DNA from 4 places in the Exiguobacterium sp. 17-1 genome. Region 3 is predicted to be linked to each of the others. Evidence: riboswitches for the same ligand, from Rfam matches in the RefSeq annotation. Region 3 holds a riboswitch; each other region holds the start of a gene.
The links. A riboswitch is a leader RNA that binds a small molecule or an ion and turns the genes downstream of it on or off. The one in region 3 is predicted to bind S-adenosylmethionine.
Positions count from the first base shown of each region.

Region 1 (7,525 bases), 190 kb from region 3:
GACGAACGGAATTTCACCGACCGTAAAGAGGTCCGTTCCCGCTAGGACTTCTTGGTGCATCTCCTGCAACAATTCGTGAATGCCCGGTTGGTTCCCTAAGTACGATAAATCCAAAGGATCCGCGACATCGTCATACGTCGCCCGTTTCTTGATCAGGTTGATGACGTCCATCCGGAAACCGTCGATGCCTTTATCCGCCCACCAGCGCATCATCGAATAAACAGCTTTTCGGACAGCCGGATGTTCCCAGTTCAAGTCCGGTTGCTCCGATGCAAACGAGTGGAAATAATACTGCTCGCGTGTCTCATCCCATGTCCACGGGCTCGGTGCAAAATACGACCGCCAGTTATTCGGAGGTGTTCCTTTTTCCCCGTCCTGCCAAATGTACCAATCGGCTTTCTCGTTCGTTCGACTGCTGCGGGATTCCTTAAACCACGCATGTTGATCACTTGTATGATTGACGACTAAATCAAGAATCAATTTCAGATTCCGTTCATGAGCTGCTGTAATCAACTCTTCCAAGTCGGACATCGTCCCCGCTTTTTCCATGATGGTATAGTAATCAGAAATATCGTACCCGTTATCAATATCGGGTGATGTATAACAGGGATTTAACCAGATGACATCGACACCAAGAGATGCGATGTAATCCAACTTTTCAATCACCCCGCGTAAATCGCCCATCCCATCTCCGTCCGAGTCCTTAAAACTGCGCCAATATACTTGATAGACAACAGCTTCTTTCCACCAGGTCCGATTCATCCCCATCATCTCCTTTATGATTCAATCGTATTCTAATTCAGTGTATCAAAAACATGAAAGACTTCGGTTCTTTTTACCAATTATCAGCAATTATTAAAAAACCCTTTTCTTTTTTCTGAAAATTCGTTATCCTTGACGACAATACCCAACAAGGAGGAAAACAGATGAAACATTTTGCCCCATCGATTGCGATTGATCGGTTACCTGCTCCGGTCTTCGCCGAGCTTGCTCAGCGGATCGGTGCCGTCAAAGCCGCCGGCCACGATGTCATCACGCTTGGTCAAGGAACGCCGGACCAAACCACGCCCGTACATATTTTGGACGCATTAAAAGAGGCCATCAATGACACCTCCAATCTGCAGTACCCTCCGTTTCGCGGTCATGATTTCCTCAAACAGGCCGTAGCCGATTTTTATCAGACGGAGTTCGGCGTGACGATTGATCCCGCTTCTGAGGTCGCCATTCTGCTCGGCAGTAAAGCCGGTATCGTCGCCTTACCGCAAACGATCGTCAATCCCGGTGAAGGTGTCATCGTTCCGGATCCCGGCTATCCGGATTACTTATCCGGTGCAGCACTTGCCGGTGCTTACCCGATCACGTTACCGCTCCTTGCGGAAAATGCTTTTTTACCTGACTACACGTTACTCGATACGACGGATGTCGAACGGGCCCGGATGCTGTTCCTCAACTACCCGAGCAATCCGACCGGCGCGACGGCGACGGCGGAAGCCTTTGAGCAGACCGTTGCCTTCGCTGACGCAAACGATATTTGTGTCGTCCATGATTTGGCGTACGGCGGCATCAGCTTTGACGGTCCGACTAGAAGTTTCCTCCAGACAGAAGGGGCGAAAGACGTCGGAATTGAACTGTTTTCGTTATCGAAACGCTTTAACATGTCCGGTTTCCGGATTGCCTTTGCGATTGGTAATCCGTCCGTCATCTCAAGTATCGAGACGTACCAGGAACATTTATACGTCAGTGCCTTCACACCAATCCAGCACGCAGCGACCGTTGCTCTCTCCAGTGATCAAACATGCGTCCGTGAACTCAGTGCTCTGTACGAAGCCCGTCGTGATGCCTTGTTCGGTAAGTTACAGGAGATTGGTTGGGAAGGACCGGTTCCGGGTGGTTCATTCTTCGTCTGGTTACCCGTCCCGTCCGGTTTTACCTCACAAAGCTTTACCGACCACCTGCTCGATAAAGCACACGTTGCTGTTACGCCCGGACATTTCTTCGGCGAATATGGCGAAGGTTATGTCCGGATCAGCCTGATTGCCGATGCCGAACGATTGGTCGAAGCTGCTGAACGAATCGGTCAATTGAATTTGTTTCGCCAGACCGTTGCGGAATAATTCTGAAAAAACGTTTGACAAATGGGAATGATTTCCGTTACAGTAAGTCCCAACAGCATAATTACTTATCGAGAGCGACCGAGGGATTAGGCCCAACGACGTCCGGCAACCACCTTTAAGGAACGGTGCCACATCCTACAGAATGTTTCATTCTGAGAGATAAGTTACGAAATCTTACACTTCGTCGCTTTTTTCTGGTTGCTCTTAACTGGAAAAAGGCGATTTTTTTGTATAGGGAGGAAACGACAGATGATTGAATTTAAAGGCATCACCAAACGGTTCGTTCGTGACCGGACACCGATTTTCGCATTACGCGATGTCAACTTAACGATTCAGCAAGGTGAAATCTTTGGCATCATCGGTGAGTCTGGTGCCGGAAAAAGTACATTACTCCGGTTGATTAATGGACTGGAGACGCCGACACAAGGAACGGTAAAAGTATCGGGCATCAAACTGTCCGACCTCTCAAAAGGCAGCTTACGCGAACTACGACTGAATATCGGGATGATCTTTCAACATTTCCAATTGATTCAATCGCGGAACGTTTCCGACAACATTGCGTTCGCCTTAAAAGCAGCCGGCGTTAAACGCAGTGATTTCCCAAGCCGGATCAAAGAACTCGTCGCCCTGGTCGGACTTGAAGGATTTGAGACGAATTTTCCGAGCCAGCTCAGCGGTGGTCAAAAGCAACGGGTCGGGATTGCCCGCGCCCTTGCCAATAATCCGAGTGTCCTGTTGTGTGATGAAGCAACGTCAGCTCTTGATCCGGTCACGACACTGCAAATCCTGGAACTGCTGAAAGACTTGAATGAACGACTCGGCCTGACAATCATCCTCATCACCCACGAGATTGATGTCGTCAAACAAATCTGCCACCGCGTTGCCGTCATGGCGCAAGGCGAAGTCGTCGAAGTCGCAAGTACATACGACTTATTCAGTCAGCCGACCCATGATGTCACGAAACATTATGTCGATACGGCACTTCAAATTGAATTACCGGAACGCATCTTACGGACGACACCCGGTAAAATCATTCGCCTGCAATTCACGGGTGAGAAGACCGGCGAAAGTACGTTATCGGAAGCAATCAAACAGTTTGATATCTCTGTCAGCATTCTCCACGGCAAGGTCGATTATATCCAAAACGTCGCCTTCGGAGTCCTGATCGTCAGCTTGACTGGTCCGACGCTTCACGTGAATAAGGCCCTGACATGGCTTGAAGAACAACTCCACACACTTGAGGTGATCCAGGATGTGGCTTGAACGAATCGAAACCATGTTACCGGATCTTACAAAAGCTTTAGCCGAGACGGCCCTGATGGTCGGGATTTCACTGGGCTTTGCCCTCGTCATCGGCATCCCGCTCGGAATTTTACTTTTCATCACGGACCGGGGACTGTTTTTCCAAAACGTCGCCGTTCGCAGCATCTTGGACTTTTTCGTTAATATCGTTCGTTCGTTACCGTTCATCATCTTGCTCGTCGCGCTGATTCCACTGACGCAATTGTTGCTCGACAATACGATTGGTCCGACAGCCGCTTCTGTCAGCTTAAGTGTTGCCGCCATTCCGTTCCTCGCCCGACTCGTCGAGACATCACTCCGTGAGATTCCACCGGGCTTGATCGAAGCTGCTGAGGCATGCGGCGCAACACCGTTTCGTATCATCATCAGCGCCCTGTTACCGGAAGCCCTTCCCGGAATCATCCAAGCGGTGACGTTGACGACAATCAGCCTGATCGGCTTTTCTGCCATGGCCGGCATCGTCGGCGGCGGCGGTGTCGGCGACCTCGCCATCCGCTTCGGTTATTACCGGTACGATAACGTCGTCATGATCGTGACGATCATCGTACTCGTCGTCATCGTCCAAAGTATTCAAGGACTCGGCAATCAACTTGCCCGCCGTGCTGATAAACGTTAACTACAAATAGAAAACCTTAAGGGAGAGAATGAAAATGAAAAAACGTTATGCCTTTTTAGCAACAGGATTACTGGGAGCCGGGATTCTTGCCGGCTGTGGCGACAGCAGTGCGAAAGAAGAAACCAAGTCGATTAAGATCGGTGCGACGAGCGGTCCTTACAGTGACATGGTCAAAGAAGCGATTCAGCCTGGTCTTGAAAAGAAAGGCTATAAAGTCGAAATCGTTGAATTCAGCGATTACATCCAGCCGAACATCGCGCTCGGCAGCGGCGACATCGACGCGAACTTGTTCCAACATTCGATCTATCTGAAGACGTTCGCGAAGGAAAAGAATCTCGATCTTAAAGGGCTGATCACTGTTCCGACGGCACCGATGGGCTTATACAGTAAATCCTATAAGTCGCTTGATGACGTCAAGACAGGCGCGGAAGTCGCAACACCAAACGATCCGACCAACCAAGCCCGCGCGTTAAACTTACTCGCTGAACAAGGCTGGATTGAGTTGAAGCCGGATGCTGATCCATTGACGGTTTCTGAAAAAGACATCGTCAAGAATCCGAAGAAACTCGTCATCAAACCACTTGAGGCAGCACAGTTGCCACGTGCCATCGAGAGTGTTGATATTTCTGCTGTTCCTGGAAACTTTGCCCTTGCTGCGAAATTTGATTTACTCGATGCGCTGGCACTCGAAAAAATGGATGAGCAGTACCGTAACTTAGTTGCTGTCAAAACAGCAGATGAAAAGAAACAGCTCGCGAAAGACTTGACGGCTGTCGTGGAGTCAGAGGACTTTAACACTGTCATCGAAAAGTCCTTTAAAGGCTTCAGTAAACCCGAGTGGGCAAACTGATGTAATTCTTTTTGTCGATTAGCTCGTCTAAAGATGATATAAAACCCCTGAAACAGCTGCCTCCCCTTACAAACGGAGGTGGAACGGTTTCAGGGGTTTTCCATTAAATAGGGACTCCTGGAGAAGACAGGGCTTCGTCAATCAAAAGCCCGCTCTCATTTTTCAAGATAGAATTCAAATTTAGATAGCGCGTCATCCATCTACAGATTGATCCACACAAAAGAACCTCAATCCTGCTTTCGCAAAATTGAGGCTAAGTGCACTGTTTGGTTTTAACTTTCACTTCAACGGTGTCCGGAAATTAATCGTAAAGTACGGTGAATTGTCCCGGAACGCCACACCGGTATCTGCCTGTTTGAAGTCCTTGTTCATGATGTTATCACGGTGTCCTTTTGAGTTCATCAATCCCCAATGTGCTGCAAAGACATTCGGATAGCCCATCGACAGATTTTCTCCGGCTGCCGAAAAGCGAATTCCTTTTTTCTTCATCCGATCAAACGGATCACGTCCTTCTGGATCGGTATGAGAGAAGAAATTATTCTTCGCCATGTTCTCACTGTGTGCCCGTGTGACAGGTTTCAGCGCATTGTACGGAGTGAGTGCTCCGAGCTTATAATCGGCCCGGTCCCAGTTCATCAGACGCAACATCAACTTCTCATCCGTTGTCCGTAACTCACTTGAAGCCTTACCATAAAATCCACTTTTTTTCGCTTCGATTTCTTTCGGTATCGCAAGTGTCGCTTTGACTTTGTTACCGTCGTGCTGGTCAAAGAAATATGTCACATACCGGTCATTTTTTTCATAGACCGCGGCATGATCAAGGTTCAACAAATAGTTCGTATTGCCTTTCCGGTACGATTTGACGGCTTTCCAGCCTTTTTTCGCAAGGGTCGTTTCCGTGTCTTTGTTTAAAACGGCCCCTTGCGTCGTTACGCCGTTTTTCGAACGGTACTTCCCATAATCCTTGCCGTCTTTCGTCAATGCCACGAACTCTTCCGTTGCCGTCCGCCTGACTTCCCAGTCATAACCCGGGTATTCACTTGTATATCGATCAATCAGCGTTCCTCCACTTTTCGGATAATCCGCTTCTGCTTGTTCCATCGGGATGTTCTCATAACTAAAGAAAGCAACAGCTGCTATTCCAAGTACTAACCACTTTTTCATCCGTTTGCCTCCTCGCTTCTTCCATTGACTTCATTTTAAAAGAAACCCGTCCGTTCGAACAGCCTAAGCTATCGTTTCAAGTGAAATCACATGATTCAGCAACCCGCTTCACACTTTTGACACATCTCAGATTTTGCGTGTAAAGGAGGTCTGACGTCTTTATTCATCGCATTCTCACACTATTATCATACATAAAATAAACTATTCTTTCCCTGTTGTTAAAATGTGTGAACATTCTTTTATTTTTATTCCCTTTAAATGTTGTTGCCGTTCCTGAAAACCCTCGCTATCATTAGAACTCGTAAGGAAAAAATAAGGAAATTCTATATAATATCTACTTCCAAAGGAGTATGCCATGATTCTACTTTATTTTATCTATGAATCGATCACGTTTTTACCGATTCAACAGTATCTGTTTTCCGGATGGCTCATTTTAGTTTTGCTGACCGTCTCGTTCAGTCTCGCCAATGCGCATGAGGAAGTCCATATCAGTCAACGGTTCGGTTTCGAACTTCTCGTCCCGGGTGTCGGTCATCTGTTACGTAAACAATTCCTTCCAGGCCTTGCCATTATCCTGTTATTGATCATCATTCATTTTACGTATATGTTCCGTGCCATCCCATTAAACCTCGCACTATTGCTTACCCTTTTGATCAGTCTGCTGTCCTTTTTCTCACTCTTTATCCGAATACACAAAAAAGCGGACCATTAAGTCCGCTTTTTTAATACAATCGCTTAGTATTTCGTTGTTTCTTTTAATTTGTACCCATTCGACAGTTCAAGCCAAATCGTTTTACCTTTTTTCGTTTTTACCTGGATGTACGGACGACCTTGAGAAACACGCAGTTCAAGTAAATCTCCTTGCTGATCGGCATGTGTTTCGCTTGCCTTGTCCCATTTACCGGCGAGTTGACGCTCGATGAAGATATGCTTTCCTTTTTGAACGGCACGCCATTTTCCGATTTCTGCTTTACCGTTGACTGCAACGGCGCTTTCCATTCCTTGAATCGAGATGATGGCTGGATCGTGGTCACTTGCGCTGCCGTCTGCTTCCATATAATCCGAGTTGATATTGACGATATCAGACGATGTATACGGCTTCAGGTTTTTCGAAATCAAGACATGGTCGAGCACCTGTGCGTTTCCGTTATACACATAAGAATAACGTTCCGATTTCGGAAGGTCATCGACCGTGTTCCAAAGGTTGTCCCCTTTTAAGATATCAAGTGTTTTTGAGAACTGGAAGTCATTCAAGTCACCCAGTACGACGACGTTTGAATCTTTCACTTCTGTTTCCAGTTCGTTGACGAAGTTTTGGACGATGCCAGCGATTGCGTGACGCTGAACCTCACTCTTACGAACGACCGGTTGATTTTTACCGAAGTCCGCTCCATCGCCGCCTTTTGAATTAAAGTGGTTAACGATGACGTGATACGATTCACCTTTAAAGATGAATTCGCCGACGAGTGGTTTCCGTGA
Region 1 is NZ_JALIGJ010000001.1:257,751-265,275, reverse strand. It holds gene MUN34_RS01255 (alpha-glucosidase) at 1-762, opposite strand, end outside; gene MUN34_RS01250 (aminotransferase class I/II-fold pyridoxal phosphate-dependent enzyme) at 927-2,114, shown strand; SAM riboswitch class I at 2,177-2,280, shown strand; gene MUN34_RS01245 (methionine ABC transporter ATP-binding protein) at 2,364-3,377, shown strand; gene MUN34_RS01240 (methionine ABC transporter permease) at 3,367-4,032, shown strand; gene MUN34_RS01235 (MetQ/NlpA family ABC transporter substrate-binding protein) at 4,067-4,882, shown strand; gene MUN34_RS01230 (CAP domain-containing protein) at 5,162-6,046, opposite strand; gene MUN34_RS01225 (hypothetical protein) at 6,402-6,758, shown strand; gene MUN34_RS01220 (chitobiase/beta-hexosaminidase C-terminal domain-containing protein) at 6,782-7,525, opposite strand, start outside.
Region 1: another riboswitch for S-adenosylmethionine. It lies ahead of MUN34_RS01245 (methionine ABC transporter ATP-binding protein); the one in region 3 lies ahead of MUN34_RS00410 (alpha/beta hydrolase).

Region 2 (7,525 bases), on a different contig from region 3:
TTGGGTGATCGGTCAATCGAATTGAACTACCTCCACCTTCGCTTAGAGGTGGAGGATTCCTGAGTTATCCGACCTGACGGTCGAAACCTGATCAGGCTAACCCCGTCGTCCCGACGGTTGAAGAAGCTAAGATACGTTCGGCTTCTCGTTTGAGATTCAGTCCTGCGTTCACATCACGGTCGTGATGGATGCCGCAACTCGGGCATGTCCATTCACGCAAGCCAAGATGTTTCACGTCTTTGTGTTGATGGCCGCAACTGGAGCACAGTTGACTGGAAGCAAAGGTCTTGCCGACTTTCATGACGGTCTTCCCGTACCATTCTGCTTTGTACTCCAGCATACGAAAGAACTCCGACCAGCTGACGTCCGAGATGGCCTTGCTCAACTTACGATTCTTCTGCATGTTCTTCACCTGCAAGGTCTCGATGCCGATGACGTCGTGGTTTTGGACGATCTCGGTCGATACCTTGTGCAGGAAGTCAGTGCGCTTGTTGACGATCTTCTCGTGGATACGGGCGACCTTCCGCTTCTGCTTCTGATAGTTTCTCGCCTCGGAAAGCGTGACTTTCTTGTTCCGGGCGATGCGTTGACGGCGGGAGAGCTTACGCTGTTCGCGCACCAGTTTCTTCTCGAGCGTACGGAAGTAACGGTCGTTCTTATAGACCGTGCCGTCCGACAGGATGGCGAAGTTCTTGAGTCCGACGTCGACGCCGACAGATGAACCGGTCTTCGGCAGTTCGTTGATTTCCTGCTCGACGAGCAGGGAGACGAAGTATTTTCCTGAAGCGTTACGTCGAATCGTGGCGTTCAAGATCCGGCCTTCGACCTGCTTCGAGTGGGCGAAACGAACCCATTTCAACTTCGGAAGTTTGAGCTGGTTGCACACAATCGAGACTTCAGGAAGTTGAGACTTGCCCTGTATGTTGGTCTTGTACGACTGGACGGGATTTCGTTTGGACTTGAATCGAGGGCGTTCATTCTGCTTCTTGAAGAAGCGGTCAAACGCATCGGCAAGATGTTTGATGCTGATCTGAACAGATGTGCTATCGACTTCCTTCAACCAGTCGAACTCCTGCTTCAACAAAGGAATTTCTTTGGAACAAGAACCATAGGACAGTCCTTTTCCAGTGGTCTTGTACATGTCATCCCACTTCGCCAGGAAGTGGTTGAAGATGAAGCGCGAACACCCGATGGTCTTCGCGATCAGGATTTCCTGCGCTTTTGTGGGGTAGATTCTGAATTTGTAAGCCTTGTGCTTCAACACCATTTTTCACCTCCTTCAAAGAGAATATACCCGAAAGACAGTCTGGCGATTCATCTCCCACTTTCACTTCGTTTAGAAGTGGGAGTATTCTCGCCTAATTTTGATAAAATCCTAACCATATACAAAAAATAACCCGGTCTTTTTTTGAGCAACCTAACCGACAGCCCCTTGCTATAGTTGAAAAAAAGCAAAGGGGTTGTTGAAGATGATGCAACAAATCGTGGAACGGGCGAAGACGCTAGTCGCCGGTAAAATGCAAGTAGTCGAAACGGTGGAAGAATGGGACTTACTGCTCGAGGAAATCCGAGGAATCGATGAATGGGTGCAGTTATCGCGTTACTATACACATTCCGTAAAACCAGACATCGCGTGGAGCGAACCAAAAGAAGACGTATCATTCGAGCAACCTGTCGTTCCGCCGGTGAAAATCACTCCTGTCATCGAACAACGTTACGCCTATACGTTTGTGCGTGAACTAAAAGGTGGTTCTTTACGGGAATGGCCGAACAGTCATATCTCGGAAACAGAAATCCGGCAATGGAACCTCGAACATGGAATGGAAATCCGTGTCCAAGTCGTACAGCAAGATGCACGCCGGACGACACTAGAAGTGATGGCCGTTGTCGCGACCGACCAGATGAAGCCACTGGCCGAACGAATCGTTTTTGAAAGATGTATCGTTAAAAATCATGGCATCATTGAATCGACGGTCGAAGGACCATTAAAGGATGAGACGGGTAAACCCTTTTACTATGCGACACCGGTTGAAGACATGCGCTTCTTCCATTTAAAAGAAGGGCAGCTCGTCGATCTCGTCATGTGGAAAAGTCGTCCGGAAACACTGACGATTGCCTGGAAGTATGCGTTCCAATATCAAGAGCCGACAGTACAGCTGTTAGAGACGTCAAACGATCCAACAGCACCAGTGCCTTCGTCAGTTGAATCGACTCAAGGATCAGCCGTCAAAAAATCTGGCCGTTACCTGAAGCAAATGAAACGAAAGTCGAAAGTAAAACAGGAACAGAAAACACGCCGGATTCGTGAAAAGAAATCTCAAGCGATGGCACCACTCGTCACGACATCCGTACCAGGGCAGCCAATCGACTTCCTTGATAAGAAGCCTCTCGATTTTGCGTCATTCGTCGGCATGCGACTCGTCATCGTCGGTAATGAACAGCAAGCACCGGTCTATCGGACATTTTTCGCGGAAACGGGTATCGAACTGATTCATCTGTCGGGAGACGCCCAATCAGCGAAAAAGATTGCCGGTCTCGCGAAAAAGACCGATGCGATCGTCGTCATCACGAGCCGTGTGTCCCACGCTGCTTCAGCACACGTCATCGCGCAGGCGAAAAAACACGATATTCCGTTTGCGATGGAACGACTGGATGGACGACGTTCTTTATATACGGCGTGCCAGCGCCAACTTGAAAAAGCACGCTTAAATCAGTTGAAAACAGGAAAATCCTGAAAAAGATGAAACTCCTCTCTTAATTAGCCGTAAATAGAGATAGAACTTATTTTGAGGAGGATCTCCATGATTAAAGAATTAAAATTATCCGCCCGTGAAGCGCTCAGTGGTCGCTGGGTCTTCATGGCACTTATGTTTTTACTGTTTCTCATCATTCAAAGTATTCCAACGATGTTTTCTTCTGATGCGAATGAAGATATTCAAGCGATTGATTTCATCGGTTTCTTACTGAACATTCTCTTACTTCCACTTGCGATTGGTTGGACATGGCTTGCGATGTCTGTCGCTCGGAAAGAACAGGCAAAAATCGTTGATTTATTTGAGCCATACAAAATTTTCTTAAAGGCAGTCGGTCTTTCGATTGTCCAAAGTATTTTCCTTGGTTTATGGTTCTTACTATTTATCATCCCGGGTATCATCAAGTCATTTTCGTATCTAATGACGTTTTATATTTTACGAGATGAACCTTCAATCGGAATTTTGGATGCGATTACACGTTCGCGCCAAATGATGGACGGACATAAGATGGAAGCGTTCATGCTCGTCCTCTCATTCATTGGTTGGTTCCTGCTCGGTTTGATTACCATCGGAATCGCCTTCTTGTGGGTTGGCCCATATTTCAGCGTCACGCTTGCAAAATTCTATGACCGCATCCGCGGTGAAGAAGCACCTGTCGAAGAGTCGACGTTTGTTGCCCCATATTAAGACAACGAGGATGAGAGCCCAGCTCTCATCCTTTTTTTATTGCTGTTTTTAATTCCGATTGGAAAACAAGGTTTAATGGTTGCTTTACTCTGCTAAAAAGTGTACGATAATTCCAATAATTCTTATCAAGAGAAGTCGAGGGAATGGCCCGAAGACACTTCAGCAACCCCGCGCGCAGCGGAAGGTGCTACTTCCTAAAGGGGGCAATCCCTTTACAGATAAGAGCAGACATGATTAATCCGTCGCTCTTTTCGATTTTCGAGAAGAGCGATTTTTTTTATAAGGGGGACATAACGGATGGAGTATGGATTTTGGTTACCGATTTTTGGCGGGTGGTTACGAAATGTCGAGGACGAACAGATGCCGGCGACGTTCGACTATGCGAAACAGGTCGCGCAAACGGCAGAACGAATCGGTTTTTCGACGACACTGATTGCGGAGTTGAATTTAAATGACATCAAAGGACTCGAGGCACCAAGTCTTGAAGCCTGGACGACGGCAGCGGCGATTGCCGCGACGACGGAGCGTCTCGAAATCATGACAGCTGTCCGTCCGGGGTTCCATAATCCGGCGACGACCGCGAAGATGGCAGCAAACATCGATCAACTCAGCAACGGGCGCTTTACACTGAACGTCGTCTCTGCCTGGTGGGAAGAAGAAGCGCGGCAATACAATGGCATCTTCACGGCCCACGACGAACGCTACGCGCGGACGGAAGAGTTTGTCACGATCATGAAAGGATTATGGGCAGATGCTTCGCCGTACAGCTTCGACGGGAACTATTATACGCTCGAGCAGACACAACTGCATCCGAAACCGGTTCAACGACCGGGCATCAAGTTGTACGCAGGCGGGGAAAGTGAAGCCGGGAAACAGACCATCGTCAATCATTGTGACGCCTATGTCATGCACGGGGGAACGGTGGAAGAAGTGTCCGTCAAGATTGAGGATATGAAGGCGCGTCGACAAGCAACTGGGCAACCGCCGCTTGAAAGTTTTGGACTGGCTGCCTATATCATCTGCCGGGATACGGAAGAAGAGGCCATTCAAGAATGGCAACGAATTACGGACGTCAAGGAAGACAGTGCCGGATACGCCGGGTACGACGACTTCGTCAGCAAATCACAACTCGAACAGCAGGTGAAACGGAACGATTATTCGGTCTCGAACCGCGGACTCCGTCCTGATTTGATTGGAACACCGGAACAGATTGCCGAACGGATTCTTGCGTTTGAGCAGGTGGGTGTCTCCTTATTATTACTTCAATTTTCACCACAACTGGAAGAGATGGAACGCTTCGCGCGCGACGTCATGCCGCTTGTCGAAGAAAAACGAAAGGTAGGTCAAACCAAATGACAAAAATTCATATCTTACACGAAAACCAAGAATGGACGGACCATTTAATTAAACGACTCGAAGAACTGGAGTTGCCATATGAACAGTGGCATCTCGACGAAGGGCAAGTTCCGCTTGATGAACTTCCACCGGAAGGCGTCTTTTACAGCCGGATGAGTGCATCTTCGCATACGCGCGGGCACCGCTACGCACCGGAACTGACAGAAGGTGTACTTGCTTGGCTTGAAGAACATGGTCGGACCGTCTTTAACGGGACCCGTGCCTTACGTCTTGAAGTGAGTAAAATCAATCAGTATACGGCTCTTCGAAAAGCCGGGATCCGGGTTCCGAAGACGACGGCTGCCGTCGGACGTGATCAGATTGTCGAAGCGGCGAAAAATATTGGCGTATCTTCGTTCATCACAAAACATAACCGTGCCGGAAAAGGACTCGGCGTTCAGTTGTTCCACTCGATTGAAGCACTCGAGACGTATCTCGACGGTCCGACGTTTGATGAACCGGTCGACGGGATCACGTTGATTCAAGAATATATCCAAGCACCGGAACCGTATATCACACGCTGTGAATTCGTCGGCGGAAAGTTCGTTTATGCTGTTCAGGTCGACACGTCAGAAGGATTTGAACTGTGCCCGGCAGATGCGTGTGTCATTGACGATTTGTTCTGCCCGGTCGGTGAAGAGGCCCCGCAAACACCGATGAAGTTTAAAATCGTCGATGGATTTGATGATCCAATCATTCAAAAGTATGAAGCATTCCTGCAGGCGAACCAGATTGCGGTCGCCGGGATCGAATTCATCAAGGATGCGAACGGAACCATTTATACGTATGACGTCAATACGAATACGAACTACAATTCAGATGCGGAAGCGGCTGCCGGTAAGTTCGGGATGCTCGAACTGGCGAAGTTCCTCGGAGCCGCACTGGAACTTCAAACTGTGAAATAACCATCACTAACCAATCCAAGCAAGCCGAATACCCTGTATGTGTGTAGTTTGAAGTTAGAACTGCACACATCAGGGTATTTTTCAGTAAAGGGAGGGGTTCGGATGGTAACGTGGCACGAAGAAAAGAGATTGGATGTTCCAATCGAGAAAGCCTGGCATATCTTTGATCATGATCGGTTACAACGTCTGATTCCGGGTGTCGTCCAGCACGAGGTGATTGAACGGAAACCGGGTGTCGTCGGCTCGACGTACCGGCAAACGTATATGCAGGGGAATCGATTAGAGACGTATATCGTGACGGATCTTGCCTATACGAATCAACCGGATTTTAAGCAAAATACGATTGGTTTTACGCTTGCTAAAATCTTTAAGCTCGAGATGACATTTACCTTAAAGCGGCTTGACGAAACAAGCTGTCAGCTGATTTATACCGGGAAAAACGAAGGCGCTAATTTCGTCGGACGAAGCCTGTTGTCACTTGGCGGCGAACGGGAAACAGAAAAAATCGTGCAGGAATTGCTCCGACGTGTGGAGCAGGAAGCCGGTCAGATGCGCACATAATCGAAAAACCGTCTTGAATCGCAAGACTAAAAAAGCAGGGAGCGGATTAAAACATCCACTGCCTGCTTTTTGCTAAGCTCTTATGCGATTTAACGGTGAGAATACGATTTCTGACCTGTCGGGAGACCGGACAAGTAACCGACACCGCCTGTTTTTTGAATGCCGATGCCGTCTTGCATCGCTTGCTCCAGTTTCTTCGGATCAACGGCTGTAATCTGCTTGCCGTTGAGTCCTTCACCCGGATGCTGGTAGTTGCTGAGCAGATAGCTGTATCCGCCGACACGATCGAGTGACCGGAGTCCTGTCGCTTCCGCACCAACCGGAACAGAGAGAATTCGTGACAGTTTTTTCGTCTTTAAGTTGTATGCCCAGACGAAGTTGTTTGTATGCAACGAGCTGTCTTCACCGATGAAGAGTGTGTTTGATGTTGCAGAATAGGCCAGGTTATCCGGATTTGAAACAAGATTCGGATTCGCTGTGTTGCCGTAGGCATCCGGCTTCGCTAAATCCTCACCGATGACGAGGGCCTGCATATTCGTCGGGACATAACGGCTGTCGATACCTTTTGCACGACCGAGGTCGATTTCAAACGTCGCACCGGATTCGCGTTTTTCCAGCTGAATATCGTCCTGAACGGCACCGTCTTGTTTTTCCGTACTACCGGAAACATACGAAAGCGCGATATAAGCTTTTTTGTCCTCCGCATTGACGGTAATCCCTTCCATCTTGTTGAACTCTGACGTTGCCCCGAGTAACGCGCCGTAACGACGGGATTCGAGGAAGGCCGCTTCTTTTTCCTTGCCTGGTTTTAACTTCAGATATTCGACCTTTTTGCTGGCGGCCGTCTTGACTGCTTTAAAGCCGGGCGTTGGAACGTCAGCGGTCTCAAAGATGTCACTAAACTTGGTTCCTTTGTCGATTAAGCGCTTCACTTCTTTATCGGATGCATGGCCGAGTTTGATCCATTCGAGATCCCCGGCGCCGCCTTCTGTTGCTTTCGTTTGATTGAACTTGGCAGCATACAGCGTTCCTTGTGAGAAGTCTTTCTTTTTATCGGCGACGTACATGAACATCATCGTATTATTGCCGTCATCTCCGAAGATGGCCGTTTTTTGGTCAGGAAGAATTTGCATCATCTCGTGTGAGAAACGACCGGTGCTGTAGTGCTTGACGACCGATGATTTTCCTTTGCGGTCGACAGAGATTTCCGGTGTGAAACCGTAG
Region 2 is NZ_JALIGJ010000005.1:155,687-163,211, reverse strand. It holds gene MUN34_RS13485 (DUF817 domain-containing protein) at 1-63, shown strand, start outside; gene tnpB (IS200/IS605 family element RNA-guided endonuclease TnpB) at 92-1,264, opposite strand; gene MUN34_RS13475 (DUF2325 domain-containing protein) at 1,470-2,735, shown strand; gene MUN34_RS13470 (DUF975 family protein) at 2,802-3,440, shown strand; SAM riboswitch class I at 3,560-3,665, shown strand; gene MUN34_RS13465 (LLM class flavin-dependent oxidoreductase) at 3,738-4,796, shown strand; gene MUN34_RS13460 (ATP-grasp domain-containing protein) at 4,793-5,740, shown strand; gene MUN34_RS13455 (SRPBCC family protein) at 5,843-6,301, shown strand; gene MUN34_RS13450 (PhoX family protein) at 6,391-7,525, opposite strand, start outside.
Region 2: another riboswitch for S-adenosylmethionine. It lies ahead of MUN34_RS13465 (LLM class flavin-dependent oxidoreductase); the one in region 3 lies ahead of MUN34_RS00410 (alpha/beta hydrolase).

Region 3 (7,525 bases):
GTGAAACCAGAGCAGTCAAATCCACGAGTTGTCGTTCCGCCCCATACATAAGGAGTTCCTTTATGTTTAGCTGCTTCGCTTAGAAGGCGTGTACGTGTTGAAGATGAAGTTGTTGATTTTTTAGCCGTTGAAGTAGAAGACTTGTATGTTTTCGTATACTGTGTAGATACATAACGTGTTTTGCCACCGTACGAAATTTTAGTCCAGCTGCCTGATTTACCTTTGTATGTAAATGTTTGGCCTGCGTTTACTTTACCGACGATGCTTGCTTTAGTAGAAGGAGCCGTACGAACACGTAATCCGCTATCTGTGATCTTGACTTTCGTTACTGTAGAAGCTGCCTCAACCTTATCTGTTCCCACTGATGCAAATCCTGAAACCACTAATGCTGCTGTCGCGACCGATGCTAGAAAACGTTTCATATGTGAAATCCTCCATGTCATTTTAAAGTAGTTTTGAAAACCGAGTTATATGATGTATCTCATTAAGTGTTTGTTTAAGCAGTGCACCTTACAACTGTGTAAGTTTTTCTCTGCACGATTATCTTAGCATGCGGATACATGAAAACGTTTTTTCAGTTCCGCTACAAAACATGACGTTTTTGTAACATAACTGCAATAATATACTCGAATATTACAAAGAAGAAATTCCCATTTCTTAAATCACGACGAAATGGATGAAATGTGATACCTTTAATTCACGAAGAATATACACCAAGATCCTTTGCACCATGAATTTGCACCATGAAGATGAAATCCTTTGCTCCTGAATTTATACGAAGAATAGGTGAATGCACATGCCAACTGAGAAAACTGACAAACCAGAACGTTCCTATACACTTGCTCAATTAAGCAACCTGACATTAAAAGATTTATATGAAATCGCAAAAACAAAAAACGTACCACAGTACCGTGAGGCTCGTAAGCGCGAATTGATGTTCAAAATTCTTAAAGCGCAAGCAGAATCCACCGGTCTTTATTTCCTCGAGGGGGTACTCGAAGTTATTCCCGGAAACCCACAGATGCAAAATGATGGCGGCTTCGGCTTCCTTCGTCCTATCAACTATTCGCAATCCTCTGAAGATATCTATATCGCCGCTTCACAAATCCGCCGCTTTAATCTCCGTAACGGAGACGTCGTGACTGGAAAGGTCCGACCGCCAAAAGAGAATGAACGGTTCCAAGGTCTTTTAAGTGTGGAAGCAGTCAATGGAGAAGCGCCGGACACGGCACGGAATCGTCTGTTCTTCCCGGCATTGACGCCGATTTATCCGGATCGCCTGATGCGACTTGAAACAGAACCGCGTCATTTGTCGGTCCGGGTGATGGATATGATTGCGCCGGTCGGGTTTGGCCAACGCGGTTTGATCGTCGCACCGCCTAAAGCCGGTAAGACTTCTCTATTAAAAGAAATCGCGAATTCGATTCAAGTGAATCACCCCGATGTCGAATTGATCATTCTATTGATTGATGAGCGCCCGGAGGAAGTGACGGACATCGAGCGGTCTGTTCCGGGAGCGGATGTCGTCAGTTCGACGTTTGACGAAACACCGGACAACCACGTCCGGATTTCGGAGCTTGTCCTTGAGCGGGCGATGCGTCTCGTCGAACATAAAAAAGATGTCGTTATCTTGATGGATTCGATTACACGTTTGACACGTGCTTACAACTTAACGGTTCCGCAAAGCGGACGAACGTTGTCCGGAGGGATCGATCCGGCCGCTTTCCATAAACCAAAACGCTTTTTCGGAGCCGCCCGGAACATCGAACACGGTGGCAGCCTGACGATTCTCGCGACAGCCCTCGTCGAGACCGGTTCCCGGATGGATGATGTCATCTATGAAGAGTTTAAAGGAACCGGCAACATGGAACTGCATCTAGACCGCAAGTTATCCGAGCGCCGGATCTTCCCGGCCATCGATATCCGGAAATCAGGAACACGGAAAGAAGAGTTGTTGTTACCGAAAGATCAACTCGACGCCCTGTGGACGATCCGCCGGACGATGAACGAGTCAAATGAGTTTGTCGACAGCTTCTTACGCAAGATTCGGGACACGAAAAATAACGAAGAATTTTTTGTTGAACTGAATAAAGAAAAGAAGAAACCCGTCCGGCGCGCGCCTGTTAAACCGCGTGTGACGAAAACCGACACAACGACTTGAAAATAGGTATTGCGGGTCGTGAAAAAATCGTTTAGTATAGGAAGGTAACTTACTCTGGCTCAGCAAATGAACCAGGGCGGAAGGAGAGAAAACAACCATGAAACAAGGAATTCACCCAAACTACAACAAAGTTGTATTTATGGACTCAACTACTGAGTACAAATTCTTGACTGGTTCTACACGTTCTTCGAACGAGACAATCACTTGGGAAGATGGAAACGAGTACCCACTCATCCGTGTGGATGTGTCTTCGGACTCGCACCCATTCTACACTGGTCGTCAAAAGTTCAACGCTGCAGACGGTCGTGTCGATCGCTTCAACAAAAAATACGGCCGCAAGTAATTGCGACTTCAGTATTAAAAAACAGCCTGTCTCCATCACTGGAGCAGGCTGTTTTTGTATAGACAGAACTTAGTACGGTACGCCAGATACGTTCTTAAGACGAAAGAGAGTCCGATTCCACCGGCAGCACCAATCAGATACGGGAGTGTATCCGGATTATTTGCAAAATGTTCCATGAGCAGACTGAAGGAAAAATGACGACCCAGGAAATAACCTGCCCCTAAAAAGATGCTGATCCAAATTAAAGCACCGGTATAAGCATAAGTAACGAAAATCCGGAACGGCATTTTCGAGACACCGGCAAAAAAAGCAGAGAGTTGACGGAGTCCGGGTATGTAATAACCGATAATGAGGACGGTTTTTCCGTAACGTAAAAATCCGGCTTCCGCTTTGAAAATATGTTTTTCAGAAATCCGTAACTTCGGAGCCATTCGATGCAATAATGGCATTCCGAGCTTTAGACCGAGGACATAGCTGATTGTCATACCGATACAGCTGCCGGCATAGGCAGCAAGAATCGTTCCGGCAAGCGGTAAATCACCATGGTGCATCCAGAATCCTGACATGACGAGTAATGTCTCGTCCGGAACAGGAAGACCAACGATTCCGCCGGCCAGCAGAACGGCGAGTCCGAACGCTCCATATTGGTGGAGGACTTCATGTAATATATGATGAATCGGAGTCACCTTCCTTCAAAGAAACTTCTCTTTCAGTGTACAGGAAATACATACCAGTTGAAATGAGAAGATGAAGAAAGTGGGGAATTTGGCACGGGTTTTTGATTTTTAGAAGTCAATCCTTTTTCTCAATTTAGATTCGGGCTATACTCGTTAAAGTGACTAATTTAGAGGACGGTGTTTACGATGATGCATGTGATCAATCAATATGGTTGGATTGAAGTGATTTGTGGAAGCATGTTTTCCGGCAAATCAGAAGAACTGATCCGTCGTGTCAGACGGGCACAGTATGGAAAGTTACCGGTTCAGGTGTTCAAGCCGGCAATCGATGACCGGTACCACGAGGAGCATGTCGTGTCGCACGTCGGCAATTCCGTCATCGCGATTCCGATGGCGACGAGTCGTGATGTCTATGCAGCAGTGGCGGAAGAAACACAAATCGTCGCCATTGACGAAGTTCAATTCTTTGACGACGAAATCGTCGCGGTCATCGAAGCACTGGCTCAAGATGGCAAACGCGTCATTTGTGCAGGACTCGATCAAGACTTTCGGGCGGAGCCATTCGGCAAGATGCCCGAATTGTTGGCACGTGCAGAATTCGTGACGAAATTACAGGCGATTTGTCTGTCGTGCGGAGATCCGGCATCGCGGACACAACGATTGATTGACGGGAAACCCGCAAACTACAATGATCCAATCATTTTGGTCGGGGCGTCTGAATCCTATGAACCACGTTGCCGCCATTGTCATCAAGTACCGGGCAAACCACAACCGTTACAGGAATGGAAAAAACAACAGCAGAATTGAGCATATCCGATTTGAAAAAGCGAACGATTCCTGGCAGTGAGGCCAAAGAATCGTTCGCTTTTTTTTATATCAACCGGTCCGTGTCAACTGGCTGAACTGCTCGACGAATCGTAAGGTTTCCCGAACAATTGTCTTTTGATCATAATCGAGTGTCGCAACATGGTACGAGTCAAGCAGACAATAACTGCGTTTATCCGCTGTGCCAATCGTCCGGTACAAATAATCCGAACAGGTTGGCGGGACGACGTGATCCTCGGCAGAATATAAAATAAGTGTCGGAATTTGAATCGTTGCTAAGTGTGGTCGCGTCTCATCGATGAGTCGCAACAGTTCTGAAGCGCAGACGGCGGGGACAAGATCATAGATGATTTCAAAAGCCGATTGTTTGATATCAGGGACACTTTCCGGAAGATAGACCGGACAATCGGTGAACGACAAGGCTTCGTAAGCAGGGACAGCCAAGGCGGCGTTGATGGTGATGATTCCTGCGACCGGGAGACCTTCAGCGGCGAGCGACAGGGCAAGTGTCGCGCCCATCGATTGTCCGACGATGAAGATTGATTCACACCGTGCGGCCAATTGTTCGAAGCCGTCACGTAAGCTCTGTTTCCAGTCGTCTGCCATCGTCGTTTCGAATTCCCGTACATCCGTCCCGTGACCGTGCAGGCGAGGCGCATAGACGGAGAAGCCATGTTCTGCGAACTGTTCTCCTACAGCCCGAACACTTTGCGGTGTTGCGTTAAAACCATGACAGAGCAAAATGCCGACGGATCCGCGTCCTAAGGAAAAGGCTTCTGCACCCGGTATAACAGGATAAACCATACTCATCATCTCGTCCTCCATTTCAAAAATAAAAACCCGTTTGGCTTTGGACGCAAACGAGTTTCTCGTGTGTATCATCCAAAGCAGCCGCTTTGCTGGTCGGAGCACCTTGCATAGTAGCAGGTTGCCGTGGAGTCCTAGAGCCAGGTCTCTCGTCCACTCTTGATATATCGTATAGGAATTGTCGGATTAATCATTGAGAAGATAATAGCATTGACGGAAATGAATTGTCAAACTCTCTTTAATGGCATCAAAATTTATGCAAGAATCCGGTTTGTCCCGGTACAACAATCGATATGGGTCATATGGTTTATTTTTGAAAATATGGTTGACCTTTAAAAGATCTTTCTGTAGTGTAAAAATTAGTTTTACGACATAAGTTCAACCGGCAACAACACACATACGAATTTCATACCGCAACACTTATCCAGAGAGGTGGAGGGACTGGCCCTACGAAACCTCGGCAACAGACTCATTATGAGCACTGTGCCAATTCCATCAGACAATTGTCTGAGAGATGAGTCGAGTGGATTCTGCCATTGTGCGGATCCAGGTCTCTTCTTGTTTCTTAAGAAGAGACCTTTTTTGTATTTTGAAGGGGGAAAAAGTGGTGATTACATTCAAAAATGTAAAAAAAATCTATGAAACAAATGACCAATCGATCGCTGCGTTGAACGGAGTGGATCTCGAAATCCGAAAAGGCGAAATCTTTGGTGTCATCGGTTTCAGCGGAGCCGGGAAAAGTTCCTTATTACGATGCGTCAACCTGCTCGAACGGCCGACATCCGGCAGCGTGACGGTCGATGGACAAGATTTGACAACCCTCTCGGCGAAGCAGCTGCGGGAGGCAAAACAACATATCGGAATGATCTTTCAGCATTTCAACCTGCTGGATTCGAATACAGTGTTTGCGAATGTCGCAAAACCGCTTGTCTTAAAAGGTGTCAAAAAAGAGGAAGTCAACCGGCGGGTCAGCGAACTACTGGACTTCGTCGATTTGGCAGATAAGGCCGATCATTATCCGGATCAGTTATCGGGCGGACAGAAACAACGGGTCGGAATCGCCCGGGCACTCGCGACCCAGCCGTCGGTCCTGTTGTGTGACGAGGCGACATCCGCCCTCGATCCCCAGACGACGCAACACATATTACGCCTGTTGAAACAGATTAATCAGGAATACGGCATCACGATTTTACTGATTACCCATGAGATGGGTGTCATCCGTGAGATTTGTGACCGTGTCGCCGTCATCGAAGCCGGTCAGCTGATTGAATCGGGTACCGTGTTCGATGTCTTCTCGAATCCACAGACGGCAACGGCAAAAAACTTCGTCCGCTCCGTCATGCAGGATGAAATTCCGGCATCGGTTCAAACCGTCATCGATCAACGGGATGCCGGACATCACATCTACAAAATCAACTTCCTCGGGGCAGGGACGGGGCAACCGCTCTTATCGCAAGTCGCGAAACGGTTTGATGTCGATCTCAACATCCTGCACGGTAGCATCACGGAACTGCAAAACATTCCGTTCGGCAGTCTGCTCGTTGAACTGATCGGCGACGCGACGGAAATCAAACGGGCATTGCATTACATTCATCAGTCGGATGTCGTCGTCGAGGAGGTGCTCGCGGATGTTAGTTAATTACACAGATATTTGGAATGCATTCCTGCAGACGTTGACGATGGTCGGACTGTCGTTACTTTTCTCGACATTAATCGGTTTACCGCTCGGCATTCTGCTCGTCGTCACACGTAAAGGGGCGTTGCTTGAACAAATTCCTTTCTTCAATGTCTTAAGCGGCATCGTCAACATCTTCCGGTCCGTCCCGTTCATTATCCTGCTCGTCGCGATCATTCCGCTGACACGCTTGATTGTCGGATCGTCGATCGGGACGCAGGCAGCCATCGTTCCGCTTGTTTTTTACGCGGCACCGTACATCGCCCGATTGATCGAAAGTTCATTACTGGAAGTCGATACCGGTGTCTTGGAGGCGGCAGAAGCGATGGGGGCGACACCGTTGCAGACAATTTTCCGCTTCCTGTTGCCGGAAGCCCTCAGCTCGCTGGTTCTGAACTTGACGATTGCGACGATCGGCTTAATCGGTGCATCGGCGATGGCCGGAGCGATCGGTGGTGGCGGACTGGGTGACTTAGCGATCACCTACGGCTACCAACGGTTTGATACGACCGTCATGATCATCACGGTCGGGATACTCGTGATTCTTGTTCAAGGGTTACAGACGACAGGTAATCTGTTGGCACGGAAAATTCGGAGACATTAAAAAAAACATAGAGCAGATAAGGGAGAGATGGATGATGAAAAAAGGTTTAGCGATTGGTGCAGCATTAACGACGGTATTATTTGCGGGATGTGCCGCTTCCGGAGAAGAAGATCAAAAAACGGTCAAGCTTGGCGTCAGCGGTTCTGATACACAAGTTTGGGAATATGTCGCGAAAAAAGCGAAGAAAGAGGGGATTACGATTGAGCTCGTTAAGTTCTCCGACTACGTCCAGCCGAACCTGGCCCTGGCAGAAGGTGAGATTGATGCGAACTCTTTCCAGACCGTGTCTTACTTCAACGCTTTCAAAAAGGAACATAAGTTAAAGCTGTCGCCAATCGCGACGACAGTGATTGCACCGATGGGGATTTATTCGGATAAGGTCAAGGACGTCAAAGACATTCCGGTCGGTGGGAAGATTGCCGTCCCGAACGAG
Region 3 is NZ_JALIGJ010000001.1:68,005-75,529, forward strand. It holds gene MUN34_RS00385 (C40 family peptidase) at 1-422, opposite strand, end outside; gene rho (transcription termination factor Rho) at 797-2,161, shown strand; gene MUN34_RS00395 (type B 50S ribosomal protein L31) at 2,259-2,504, shown strand; gene MUN34_RS00400 (DedA family protein) at 2,540-3,190, opposite strand; gene MUN34_RS00405 (thymidine kinase) at 3,368-3,988, shown strand; gene MUN34_RS00410 (alpha/beta hydrolase) at 4,058-4,816, opposite strand; SAM riboswitch class I at 4,879-4,982, opposite strand; SAM riboswitch class I at 5,231-5,334, shown strand; gene MUN34_RS00415 (methionine ABC transporter ATP-binding protein) at 5,421-6,452, shown strand; gene MUN34_RS00420 (methionine ABC transporter permease) at 6,442-7,092, shown strand; gene MUN34_RS00425 (MetQ/NlpA family ABC transporter substrate-binding protein) at 7,127-7,525, shown strand, end outside.

Region 4 (7,525 bases), on a different contig from region 3:
GACTGACTGTCAGCACGGATCAGACGGCACAGTGGGTCGCTGAAATTGTCGTCCTCGAAAATGATCAAACAATCATCGACGAGTTGTTCGCTAAAAATTTACGTGCCTTGATTGAAATTACGATTTCCCGACCTGATAATGATCCGGCTGCGATGATTGTGACACCACTTGAATCGACTCCCTTAAGTGAAGGGGTATCGTATCTGTTCAAAGGAAAGATGGTCATGATGAAAAATGACTTGTCGGAATCCATCTTACGTGAAGTCGTCGAAGACCATTTCACCGGTGAAGCCTTGATTCAAGAATACAAAGACCGCCGCTCCAAACGCGGTGCCCACATTACGAGTATCGCGAAAGAAACATTTAAACAGTACCTGCACGAAAATCCGACTCTTTCTTAAGGACGTTTCGTGTAATCTACGATATGATCCGCGACATTGATCCGGTCAATCTCATACCGATCGGAGAAACGAATATAGTTCGCACATGCATTCTTAAGTGGTGTCCGGTAACTAAAACTACCATCAATCGAGGATAATGCAGCTTTGATCGTATGCGAATGACAGACGATCAACAGGCGTTGTCCTCGATATTTTTCTGTCAGTTCTTCAATTGCCGAAAACACGCGATGTTGGATTTCCTGTTCGGTTTCAAGTCCCGGTACACGCTCCGTATCATTCGCTTGAACGGCTTCGTAGATTCCGGCGACAGGCTGTCCAGATGCAACGCCAAATTCCCGTTCAACCAACCGTTCATCCGTCTCCGTCACATCCAGTCCGATCGAACGTCCGATGATTTCTGCCGTCTCGACTGCCCGCGATAAGGGGCTCGAAATCAAGACGTCCCATTTTTCTTCTGCCAGGTAAGCAGCACTCATTCCAGCCTGCCACCGCCCAGTTTCATTAAGAGGGATGTCCTCCCGTCCTTGAATCCGCTCGTTTAAATTCCAATCCGTCTGACCATGACGCACTAAACAAATTTCTGTCATTTCACTGTCTCCTTCAAAAGAAATATCACTGATTGTATCATGTTTTCTTTTTTAATGAAGGGTCTCCCGGGGTGGCAAAGCCAGGACCTGACAGCTGAACGCTTCAATCCGTTCCAGCAACCGTTCGATTTTTAACGGATTTTCGGTTTGAGCAAAGCTCGCCAGTGAATGCGTGCCGTTCGGGAAGGAAAACAGCCGGACATCGGCTCCGACATCGGCTCCTTTTTCAACAAAATGTAGCGCTTGTGTAAAAGGGACAATCGGGTCTTTTTTTCCGTGCAATAACATGATCGGCGGTGAGTCCGCTGTCAGATGCGTTACCGGTGAAACACGTGTCATGAGTTCCCGCCATTCTTCCCGCCCTCCCCCATAAAACTTGATGTGGGCAATCCACGTTTGAATGAACTTGAACAGGAGAAAATTTGTCGGAGGATACAAGGCAATGACACCACTGATCAACGGGAGGCGTTCGGCTGTTTGTTCGCCGATGAATTCCATCGGGGCAAGTGCCGTCGTCAGCATTAACGCGGCACCGGCCGAGTCTCCCCACAACACCATTCGTCCCCGCATAATCCGTAAATCATCCGCTTCCTGATTTAAGAAACACAGCGCATCTCGAACATCTTCCAGATTATCCGGAAAATAGCTACCGTCCTCAAACAACCGATAATCGATGCTGCAAACTGCGATTCCGAGTTCCAAGAAACGTTCCACAATTGGTGTAAAGCAAAAGATATCATCCCGATTTCCTCTAACGAAGGCTCCCCCATGCGCATAAATCGCAACCGGGAAGGGACCATCACCCGGTGGATAATATAAATCCAACTTCAGTTCTTGTTCATTGACGGTTTTATACAAAGTCGTCCGGGGCGCGAGTTGGACTTCCGACAGCGGAAGGGCCGGTTCCGTCCAGCGCAATAAAGCACCGTAGTTGTTCCAGATACTCGCCCCGGCAGCAGCCGTCGTCAAGATCGCCGCTCCTCCCATCAGCCAAGCAGTTTCCCGTTTCACCTCATCACCTCCAAAGCTTACTCTTGATTTCTGATCTTATTAGTCTTCTACCCGATTTATTTAGAAGCCGAACGTCTTCCCCGACTGGTACTTGACGCTTCGTTTTGGATTCGTTATAGTGAAAAGGTTCAAATCGGAATAATTACGTTTTAATATTTTTTGGAGGTTTTATTCATATGAAAAAATTAATTTCTGCTTTCACGGTTGCCTTTGCCAGTGCTGCTGTCCTTGCCGCCTGCGGTTCTTCCGAATCCGATCAAGGTGCGACCAATCAAAAGCTTCGCGTCTATACATCGACGTTCGCTACTGCGGCCATCGCCAAGGAAATTGGCGGAACGGACATCGACGTCCAGATGATCGTACCTCCAGGGGCAGATCCGCATTCGTACGAACCGACGTCTAAACAACTGACGGAAATCGCACAAGGTGATCTGTTCCTCTTAACCGGGACGACGCTTGAGCCGTACTCGAAAAAAATCAAAGCCAGTCTTAAAGGCAACGATGTCCGCTTCGTCGAGACCAGCAAAGGAATCGAACTGCTGGAAGCGAATGCCACGCTTCATGAGCATGAAGGACATACCGGCGAACATGCGGAAGAAGGACATGATCACGGCAAATTTGACCCGCATGTCTGGCTCGATCCGAACAATGCCAAAGTGATGGCGCAATCGATTACGACGGCGCTCGCTAAAGAGGTACCTGATAAAAAAGCAGCGTTCGAGAAAAATCTCACCGCCTTCAATACCCAGGCAGATGATCTTGATCAAAACCTGCAACAGGCCGTTAATAAGGGATCGAAAAAAGAATTACTCGTCACACATGCGGCTTACGGATATTTAGCAGAACGCTACGGTTTCTCGCAATTACCGATTGCCGGTATCTCACCGTCGGACGAGCCTTCGCAAAAGCAACTGGCGGCGATCGTCAAGGAAGCTAAGTTACACGACTTGAAGTATATCGCTTTCGAAGAAACGGTTTCTCCGAAAGTCGCCCGTGTCATCCAACAGGAAATCGGAGCGGAAGCGATTACGATTCACAACCTCGAGTCCGTCACGAAAGAGCAGCAAAAGACTTCCTATTTTGACTTGATGAATGAAAATGTAGCGACACTCAAACAAGCACTGCAGTGAAGTAGTGTTGACATGCATTAAAAGATACGTTACGGTAGAAAACGTATTTCAGACAATTAAATGACTTCTTTTTATCGCGAGAGACGGAGGGACTGGCCCGATGATGTTTCGGCAGCGGACGATTAAATCGTACTGTGCCAAATCCAGCAAGCTGAGGCTTGAGAGATAAGAAGAGCGTCTTTTTCAGTAAAGACCTCCTTCTTTCTTGCGAAGGAGTCTTTTTTTGTACACGTAGAAAAGGAGTGATTTTATGAACGAGACGATTACACCGAACAAATGGGCACTTCTACCGTTGCTTGTCTTTTTAGTTCTTTTTATCGGTGCCGGAATTTTTTACAATGATTTTTACAAATTCCCGATTCTGATTGCTGCTTTGATTGCCTTGATTTTTGCGGCGGTCACAACAAAGGGCAGCATCAATCAAACCGTGGAACGGATTGCGACGGGGGCCGGAAATCCGGACATCATGATTATGGTCTTTATCTTCCTACTCGCCGGTGCCTTTTCTGGAACGGCAGATGCAATCGGCGCAATTGAAGCGACCGTCAATGCATCATTAACATTTTTACCCCCGTCCCTCTTGATGAGCGGACTGTTCATCATCGCCGCCTTCATCTCGATGGCGATGGGTACTTCCACCGGTACAATCGCAGCACTTGCACCGATTGCTCTCGGAATCCATGAAGCAACCGGTGTCAATGTCGCAATTGCCGCAGCAGCTGTCGTCGGTGGTGCAATGTTCGGCGATAACTTGTCGTTCATTTCCGATACAACGATTGCAGCGGTACGGACGCAAAAAACCAACATGCGCGATAAATTCCGAACCAACTTCATGATCGTCTTGCCGGCAGCAATCCTGACGGTCATCATCTTGGCTTTCGTCTCAGGTACAGGAGACGTCGTCGAAGCAAAAGCGTTTGAGTTTTATAAATTGATTCCGTATCTGTCTGTCATCGTCCTCGCCTTGTTTGGTGTCAACGTCATCCTCGTCTTAGTCGGCGGAACCGTTTTGACGGGAATCATCGGTATGATTGACGGAAGCTTCGGCTTAAGCGGCTTCGTCCTGTCGATGTCTGAAGGATTGATGGGGATGGCAGAAATTTCGATTTTGACGTTATTAATGGGCGGACTCGTCAGCCTAATCACCTTTAACGGCGGGATTGCTTACCTGAAAGAAACGCTGACGCGGAAAATCTCACAACGCCGCGGTGCGGAATTCAGTATGGCGGCACTCGTCAGTGCAACGAATCTCGCGACAGCGAACAATACGATTTCGATTCTTGTCGCCGGACCACTCGCTGCGGAAATCGCCGATACGTATGATATTGATCGGAAGAAATCCGCCAGTATTCTCGACATCTTCTCGTGCGGTATCCAAGGAATTATCCCTTACGGAGCCCAGTTGCTGATTGCAGCGGAATTAACGAAAACGGCTTCCCCGGAACTGATTCCCTATCTGTTTTATCCGTTCCTGCTTTTCGTTTGCGGATCTCTTGCCATCGTCTTCGGCTTCCCGCGTCGAAAAACAGCTGATGTGCGTAAAAAAAATGTTTCGTAAAAAATACAAGACCCGTCGCTTTTGCGACGGGTCTTGTATTGACTTATTTTTTCTGGTCTTGGCGGTTGAGAATGAAATACGCAATCGCCGGAAGCGGGAACTGAATTAGTCCAGCGCCTCCCCAAACCCACGGATTACGCCCAGTCTTCCGGGCACCGAGGAACAAGAATGTCGCTTGCGCCCCCAACAGTGCCGCGATACCGGCCCATACACCTTTTGGTACGTTTTTAACAGCTCGTTTCATACAAAATACACCTCTTTCCCTCTAGGGATTTACCCTCCTCTTTTCGCTTTCTAACCGGCTTTTTCCTCCCTTGAGCGTTGAAACGGACGTTCTTGCTTGTTCATGCTAAACTAAACGAGCAATTCCATATTCTCGTTTCATTAAAGGAGGAGTATACACATGCAATACGCAAAACTTTCAAATGGTGTCACAATTCCACAAATCGGATTCGGTGTCTGGCAAGTCGATGAAGAGACGGAAGCACCGGCTGCCGTCGCAGAAGCCATTCGTGTCGGTTACCGTCATATTGATACGGCTGCCGTTTACAAAAACGAACGTGGTGTTGCCAAAGGAATTAAAGAAAGCGGCGTGAACCGTGAAGATCTCTTCTTAACGTCTAAAGTATGGAACGATGATATTCGTGCCGGACGAACTAAAGAAGCCTTCGCAGAGTCACTGGAACGTCTTGAGACCGACTACCTTGATCTCTATCTGATCCACTGGCCGGTTGAAGGATATATCGAAGCCTGGAAAGCCATGGTTGAGCTTTACGAAGCCGGAAAGATTAAAGCAATCGGTGTATCGAACTTTAAAGAACATCACCTTGATACACTTGCTGAAGAAGGATTAATGACACCTATGATCAATCAGGTCGAACTTCATCCGCAACTTCCGCAACATGAACTGCATGAATACTTGCAGGACAACGGTATTCAAGTTGAAGCGTGGAGCCCACTCATGCAAGGAAAATTCCTCGAAATCAACGACTTCAAGGAAATTGCCGAAAAACACGGTAAGTCCCCTTCACAAGTCGTCTTACGCTGGCACCTGGATAACGGCATCGTTGCCCTTCCGAAATCGGTCACACCTGAACGGATTGCGGAAAACTTTGACGTCTTTGATTTCCAACTCGATGCCGATGATCTCGAAAAGATTGATCGTTTGGCAACGGACGTTCGTCTTGGACCAGATCCAGACGAAATCGACTTTTAAGCATCGACTTTACACATACAGGAAAGAGAGGCGGATGTCACATCCCCCTCTCTTTTTCTATATGGAGTTGTACAAGGAAATCCTTATACATAATAGACGAGAATCGTATCCTGCGCTTCTTCCGCCTGGTGAAAATAGGTGCGTAGATTCCCGAATTGTTCCCAAACCTCATCGAATTCACCTTGCCGGCCGGCTTCCTGATAAATGACTTCAAGCGCTTGTCGATCAAAGTTCCGCATGACCTCCGACGAAATGATGAGAAGCGGTAAGGGAAGGATACCGACGATCGCTGCATGCTCTTCATTGACAATCAGCTCTTCACCGACGATTGCCCGTCCCAGATTGTAATGGGTCTCCTGATCAATGAAGATATCGATTTGACTCATTAATTGATAAAGTGATGTCGTCTCCTCGAGTGCAAATAACTGTTCATGATCAGGTTGTGTTTCATGGATGAATAAAATCCAGTCCATGATGATATGTGGATCATCGCCAAACGAATCCCAAACGGCATCCGCGACTCGAACATAATGTACGTTCTCCATCCTCCCCCTCCTTTCCGACCGTTTTTTTTAGTATTCCCATTTTTGTACCGCTTTAGTAACGATTATCAAAATCTCTCCAGACAAAAAAAGGACCAGATGACTCTGATCCTTCTCGCGTTAAATCGCCTTTTCTTTTTGATCTTCATCCTGCCACGCTTCAAGCGATTCTTTTCCCGGAAGATTCGGAATCGAATCTTTATGGAAACGGGGTTCGTGACCGTCTTTACGTTGTACTAAATAATCATCAAGTGCCAGCTTCGCAACTTTCGATAATCGGAAAATCGCATACAAATTGACGATTGCCATCAAGCCCATGAAGATATCCGCGAGCGCCCAAACAAGTCCAGCCGTTTGAACGAGCGAACCAAACACAACCATGCCAAGGACAATGATACGATACACCATCATGATTTTTTTATTATCGTTGATGAAACTGATATTGGATTCACCGTAATAATAATTTCCGACAATCGAACTGAAGGCAAACAAGAAAATCGCGAGCGCCATAAATGCAGTGGCCAACGGACCGACCTGAGAAGCAAGTGCCCCTTGCGCCAAATCGATTCCGGCGACAGGTACTCCACTCGCATCCTTGGTCGCAACACCACTGACTAACACAATCATCGCTGTCGAAGAACAGACGAGCAGTGTATCGACAAAAACCGCAAACGATTGAATCAAACCTTGTTTGACGGGATGGGAAACTTCTGCCGTTGCAGCAGCATTCGGTGCTGAACCCATACCGGCTTCATTCGAGAAGAGACCACGACGGATGCCGTTTAAGACCGCTGCCCCGATTGCTCCACCGGCAAGTGTTTTAAATTCGAGTAATCCTTCTTGGAAAATCAGACCGAAGACGTTCGGTAACGCTTCTAGATTCGTCACCATGATGTAGAGGGCAATCAAGATGTATCCTCCTGCCATGATCGGGACGAGGAAAGCTGATACGGTCGCAATGCTTCGGACACCGCCGAAGATGACGAGTGCCGTCAACAGGACAAGTCCAACCGTAATCCATGTTTTATCCACTCCGTACTGACTTTGAAGCGATAATGAAATCGTATTTGACTGGACTGA
Region 4 is NZ_JALIGJ010000005.1:12,563-20,087, forward strand. It holds gene MUN34_RS12740 (YwpF-like family protein) at 1-401, shown strand, start outside; gene MUN34_RS12745 (histidine phosphatase family protein) at 398-988, opposite strand; gene MUN34_RS12750 (alpha/beta hydrolase) at 1,040-1,999, opposite strand; gene MUN34_RS12755 (metal ABC transporter solute-binding protein, Zn/Mn family) at 2,176-3,129, shown strand; SAM riboswitch class I at 3,198-3,301, shown strand; gene MUN34_RS12760 (Na+/H+ antiporter NhaC family protein) at 3,380-4,687, shown strand; gene MUN34_RS12765 (hypothetical protein) at 4,731-4,931, opposite strand; gene MUN34_RS12770 (aldo/keto reductase) at 5,091-5,903, shown strand; gene MUN34_RS12775 (hypothetical protein) at 5,987-6,448, opposite strand; gene MUN34_RS12780 (alanine/glycine:cation symporter family protein) at 6,566-7,525, opposite strand, start outside.
Region 4: another riboswitch for S-adenosylmethionine. It lies ahead of MUN34_RS12760 (Na+/H+ antiporter NhaC family protein); the one in region 3 lies ahead of MUN34_RS00410 (alpha/beta hydrolase).